2 regions of the Cellvibrio polysaccharolyticus genome follow, and region 1 is predicted to be linked to the other one. Evidence: predicted binding sites of a transcription regulator. Region 1 holds the regulator's gene; the other holds the start of a gene.
What was found. The regulator PhoB, encoded in region 1, activates phosphate uptake and scavenging genes when phosphate is short. The targets are predictions, from matches to a motif close to TGTCATAAANNTGTAACA.

Region 1 (3,148 bases):
AGCGAAGTCTTCCTCGATCACTTCACCGCCTTGTACCAGGATAGCGACCCCGTCTCTTCACCTGATCGGTCATCCGTGGCAAAGTAGCCCGCCGATGCAGTGCGCGCACTGCCATTTACGCCTTCTGTCGGAAACTTTTATGGCTCCCCTACAAAAAACACCGGCCACCGCCGCCATCTGGCGCGTTAAAGCCGCCCAATACATTCGCCTCACCCGTCTGAATCGCCCAATCGGCTCGCTGTTATTACTCTGGCCAACACTGTGGGCGCTGTGGCTGGCGGCGGGCGGTTTTCCGCGCTGGGATTTATTGGTGATTTTTACGCTGGGCGTTTTTGTCATGCGTTCCGCCGGCTGTGTGATTAACGACTTCGCTGACCGCCGCATTGACGGCCAGGTTAAACGCACCCGTGAACGCCCGCTCGCCACCGGCGAAGTCAGCAGCCGTGAAGCCATTGGTTTGTTTGTGGCGCTCTGTCTGGTGGCGTTTATGCTGGTGCTGTTCACTGACAGTTTCACCGTGCAACTGTCGGTGGGCGGCCTGGCGCTGGCCTTTACCTATCCGTTTATGAAGCGCTACACCCATCTGCCACAAGTTGTGCTGGGCGCGGCTTTCGCCTGGGCGGTGCCGATGGCGTTTGCCGCACAGCGCGGCAACCTCGGCGAAGATGTCTGGCTGTTGTACCTGGCGGTGATTCTCTGGACGGTGGTTTATGACACTTTCTACGCCATGGTCGATCGCGATGACGATATTAAAATTGGCGTTAAATCCACGGCGGTCTTGTTTGGCGATCAGGACCGTTTGATTACCGGTGTATTACAGCTGATGACGCTTTATACCCTGGTGCTGGTCGGTGGCCGTTTTGAGCTGGGTGGCGTTTATTATTGCGGGCTGGTACTAGTTGCCGGCTGCTTTATCTGGCAACAAATACTAATTCGTTTTCGCGAGCGCGAGGCCTGCTTCAAGGCATTTCTGCACAATAATTATGTCGGTATGATTATTTTTGCAGCAATTGCGATAGATTTATTGCTCCAATAGCGTTAAAAGCATAAATCATCAGCCCTTGTCATAATTGTGTAACACAGGCTTTATTTAATAATCCTGTAACTCTTACATGTTTGACAACTTCAGGTGACTTTATGAGCGGCCGCAAAATTCTTATCGTTGATGACGAGCCGGCAATCCGCGACATGTTGCGCGTTGCACTGGAAATGGCCGATTACAATTGCCTTGAAGCAGGGAATGCACAGGATGCCCACGCGCTGGTAGTGGATGAAAAACCGGATTTGCTACTACTTGACTGGATGATGCCCGGCACCACCGGGCTGGAATTGGCCAGACGCCTGAAACGCGACGAAGTAACCGCGGATATTCCGATCATCATGCTCACCGCCAAAGGTGAGGAAGACAATAAAATTCAGGGGCTGGATGTTGGCGCGGATGATTACATCACCAAGCCTTTCTCTCCACGCGAACTGGTCGCCCGGCTCAAAGCCGTGCTGCGCCGCGCCGACCCGCAAATCAACGGTCAGCCGATCATCGTAAAAGGCCTTTGCCTTGATCCCATCAGCCACCGTGTCACCATTCACGAACAACCGGTCGACATGGGCCCTACCGAATACCGCCTGCTGGAATTTTTCCTCACCCATCAGGAGCGCGCCTACACCCGCAGCCAATTGCTGGATCACGTCTGGGGCGGCAATGTGTATGTGGAAGAGCGCACCGTGGATGTACACATTCGCCGCTTGCGCAAAGCGCTGACGGTGGATAATCATGAAAACCTTGTCCAGACTGTGCGCGGCACCGGCTACCGTTTTTCTACCCGCATTGATCTCTAACCGGGCAAACAGCGCCGGTTATTGAGCGACGGCTCAGGAAAATCCTGCCGGGGAAGCGCGCGGGAATGTCCGCAGGGAAGTTCCACCGGCAAAGTTCAGCAGCAAGTTCCGGTGAGGATCTGCCGGAGCGGCTTTTTATTTTCGATTTATTGACGAGGTTACGGAATCTTGCGTCAGGGCTTTTACGCTGAACTCAAACGCCTGGCATGGCTGATGATAATTGCCATGATCATCGGCTGGCTCAGTGGTGCGCTGGCGGTTTGTCTGGTGCTGGCCGGCGTTGCCTACATTGGCTGGCTACTGTGGCAAATGCGCCGCCTGCATATCTGGCTGGCGCGCAGTGACGAAGCCGAACACCCGCCGGAAACCGACGGCCTGTGGGGCGATATTTTCGACAGCATTTACCATTTACAACGCCGCCATCAGCACGAAAAACAGGAACTGCAGGCGGTCGTCAACCGCATTCAGGAAACCACCAGCGCCCTGCGCGATGGTGTTATTTTGCTGGATCAACGCGGCCATCTCGATTTCTGGAACCCGGCGGCGCAGCGCTTGCTGGGTTTTCACGCCCGCGACCAGGGTTTGTCGGTGATCAACTTTGTTCGCCACCCCCGCTTCGTCAGTTATTTTGAAAGCGGCGAATACAGCGACCCGCTGGAACTGCCCTCACCGCGTTTCAACTCCAAACAGCTGCAATTCCAGATCACCCGTTTCGGTAAAAACGAACGGCTTATCGTGGTTCGCGATGTCACCCGCATTCATAACCTTGAACAAATGCGGCAGGACTTCGTCGCCAACGTATCCCACGAACTGCGCACCCCGCTCACGGTAATTAACGGTTATCTGGAAACCCTCGCAGACCACAATGACAAACCGGCGTGGGATAGACCGCTGCAACAAATGCAACAACAGGCGCGGCGGATGGCCTTGCTGATCAACGATCTGCTGCTGCTCTCCCAACTGGAAACCACCGACAGCGGCGTGAACCTCAAAAATATTGCGCTGGGGCCGATGCTGGCGGTGATTCGCTCGGAAGCCATGGCGCTGGGCAGTGAAAAGTCGCAGCAAATTCTGCTCGAATGCGAGCCGGACTTATACCTGTCGGGCAATGAAAAGGAATTGCACAGCGCCTTTTCCAACCTGGTGATCAATGCCGTCAAGTACACCCCGGAACAGGGCACCATTGCCATGAAGCTCTGGCAGGACAAATCCCGGCTGTATTTTTCAGTGACGGATAACGGCCCCGGCATCGAGCAAAAACACATCCCCCGGCTGACCGAACGCTTCTACCGCGTCGACGCCAGCCGCAACA
Region 2 (3,148 bases), 2.6 Mb from region 1:
TTTCCCCCTCTGCCTTGCGGGATTTTTACATGGGGCCAGACTCCATCGCATTTAATGCCCGCTTTGGTGGTGTTCCCTTTGATCTGTTTATTCCTTACGGCGCGGTGCTGGGCATTTACGCCCGCGAAAATGGCCAGGGAATGATGTTTGAGGCTGAGCCGGCACCGAAGTCGCCATCCCCCAGCCCGGTTTCGCCGGCACCTGCGCCCGCTACGGTAACTGACATTGGCAGTGGCTCCAAACCGCGGAAGGGCGGCCTGCGAGTGATAAAGTAGCGCTGTGTTACCGGAATCAACAGGTGGTTTTCTGTTGATTCCGTAAAATTATTAACAGTGTTTTTTTAATTTCCTGCCTTGGGTTTTCATAACCTCTGCTTATTTGCCTCTTCTGGTCATAACAATACGATCTTTGTGGCACCTGAATAACTGACTGATACTTAAAGCGTTCCCTCATAAAAATCAGTTATCAGGAGCAAGACTATGGCCATGCTGCAACATACCGTGGGTGTGTTTATCAATCCTGACAAAGAATGGCAGCGCATTCGCGACGAGCGCCATTCTTACCTTCAAGTCTATCTGGTGCATACCCCCCTGTTGGCACTGATCCCGGTGATTGCGGCCTGGTTCGGCGTAACCCAGGTTGGCTGGAGTGTTGGCAGCGGCGGGGTGGTCAAGTTAACCTCTGAAAGTGCGCTCTGGTTGTGTATTGGTGCTTACTTTGCCCAGCTGGGTGTTATTTATGCGCTTGGCGAATACATTCACTGGATGTCGCGCAGCTTCGGGGTTTCCGGAGACAGGGCGCAGCGGCATTATGGCAGCATGGCGATGGCGGTTTATTCTGCCGCGCCGCTGATGGTTGCCGGATTGGCACTGGTTTATCCGCACTTATGGCTGGTCGCCAGTGTGTTTCTTATCGCCGGCGCCTACTCGGTTTATCTGGTTTATGAGGGCATCCCCATATTGATGAATATCCCCAAAGAACGGGGTTTTATCTATTCGAGTTCGGTAATCACCGTCGCTCTGGTGCTGGCCGTGGTGGTATTGGCGGGTACGGTTATTGTGTGGGGAATGGGGCTGGGGCCTATCTATACGCACTAATCCCGTTATCTGATACTCTGCAGCTACATGAAAAAAGCAGCCTTTGGGCTGCTTTTTTCATGTCTGTCACCCGGCGACCCTGTGTCCAGTCATGAAATTGTCATATTCTGTTTGTAACATAACCGTAAAAAAACGACACTTCGGGAATCTTTCACCGGCTGCGGTTTATCGAATGCTCCAACAGTTTTTGCGGGTTCTTATTTTATGCGGGTTTGCGGCTGGTTCATTTGCAGGGGCGCAGCCATCAGATTCGTCTGAATATCAGCCCGTGTCCGGGATTGGAGGCACCCTGAATAGCATGGGTTCCGACTCCCTGAATAATTTATTAATTCTCTGGAGCGAAGCCTTTCAGCGCTATTATCCGGCGGTCAATATACAGGTGCAGGGCACCGGTTCATCCATTGCACCCACCGCGTTGCTCGAAGGAACGGCCAATCTGGGGCCGATGAGTCGGGAAATGCGCGCCACTGAAAAAGAGATTTTTGCATCCCGCTATGGCTACTACCCAACGGCAATTCCTGTCGCTTTGGATGTGATTGCCGTTTATGTGCACAGGAACAACCCGCTGACAAAGTTAAGCATGACGCAGCTGGACGCCATTTTTTCGGTATCCCGCCGGTGTGGGCAAGCTGCTGATATTCGCTTCTGGGGTGATCTTGGTCTGGAAGGTTCCTGGGCAAAACGCGATTTTGAGCGTTACAGCCGACATACCGTCTCCGGCACTTACGGATTTTTCAAAAATACTGCACTCTGTGGTGGTGACTTTAAAGCGGATATCAATGAAATGCCGGGGTCTGCCTCGGTAGTGAATGGTGTTGCCGGTTCCATCAATGGCATTGGCTACGCCGGTATTGGATTCAAAAGTGCCGGGGTGAAGTCGCTGGCGATTGATGTAGCCGGGAAGGCACTGCTGCCCAACCGCGAAAACGCCCGGTCCGGCAGTTATCCGCTGGTGCGAACGCTCTATCTTTACGTGAATCGTCATCCCGATCATCCTTTATCGGCGTTGGAAACCGAATTTTTAAAACTGATCTTTTCACAGGAAGGTCAGGATATTATTGCGCAGGATGGTTATATTCCGTTGCCGTCAGAACAGCTGCAACAAGTGCGTCATACGCTTGGCTTTGCTGCGGAACATTAAATTCTCTGATGGATTTTATAGCGCGGTGTGGGTTGATAATTGAAGGTTCAGATCCTTTTATGCGGGTTAAACAAGCAACATCATGATGGACAGCCAATCGGAGCCGGCAGCTGCTTTACCCGATGCATCGCAGCGGGCGCGTTTGCGCCGTACCCGTTTATTGAGGGATATTCTGGCCCGCATCGGGGTTTCCCTCGCCGGGTTTGCGGTGATCGGTTCGCTGGCGCTGATTATTATCTACATGTTTTATCAGGCCGCTCCGGCTTTTCAGGCACCGGCGGTGACCGTTACCGCCCATACGGCAGCTCAGGCGGACGAGCCTGCCAGGTTGGCACTGCTTCAGCCGCGTCAATCAAGCCATGCATTGATCGTCAATGCGGCGGGTGAGGTCGATGTATTTGATCCTGTTTCGGCAAAAAAAATTCAGCAGCTGTCGTTATTGTCTGACGAGGCGCTATTAACCAGTGCGACTATGTCAGTAACAGCGGGTTCCTGGTTGGCGGCAGGGTTTGCAGATGGCTATATCCAATTGCTTCAGGTGATTCCTGCGCTGACCGCGCAACCTGGTACCACGCCGGTAAAAACGTTATTCCCGGACAAAAAAGGTTATTTGTTAGACCTGCAGGGCGCAGCGATTCATTCGCTGGCGGTGCGGGCGACCGGCGATCAACTGTTTGCGGTGGCCGCCACGCAGGACCACCGATTATTGTTGGCCGCGTTTGAACTCACCAAACAGCCCGACGAAAGTTTTACCGTCCAGGCCAGCCAGGTAATATCCCTCCCGACGTTGGAATCCGGCGCTTTGCCGCACAAGCTGCACCTGTCGCGAAACGGTGATTATGCGGTGGTGGCTGACGATCAGGGTTATTTGAATTTGCTGGATTTACGCAATTGGCAGGTACCGCAACAG

Region 2: the regulator PhoB is predicted to act here: its motif matches at 1,185-1,202, upstream of C4F51_RS06525 (PstS family phosphate ABC transporter substrate-binding protein).

The regions. Positions count from the first base shown of each region.
Region 1 covers NZ_PRDL01000001.1:4,116,581-4,119,728, forward strand. The annotation lists gene C4F51_RS17375 (chorismate--pyruvate lyase family protein) at 1-87, shown strand, start outside; gene ubiA (4-hydroxybenzoate octaprenyltransferase) at 140-1,036, shown strand; gene phoB (phosphate regulon transcriptional regulator PhoB) at 1,138-1,836, shown strand; gene phoR (phosphate regulon sensor histidine kinase PhoR) at 2,005-3,148, shown strand, end outside.
Region 2 covers NZ_PRDL01000001.1:1,518,419-1,521,566, forward strand. The annotation lists gene C4F51_RS06515 (ClpXP protease specificity-enhancing factor) at 1-275, shown strand, start outside; gene C4F51_RS06520 (Yip1 family protein) at 480-1,097, shown strand; gene C4F51_RS06525 (PstS family phosphate ABC transporter substrate-binding protein) at 1,270-2,238, shown strand; gene C4F51_RS06530 (ABC transporter permease subunit) at 2,321-3,148, shown strand, end outside.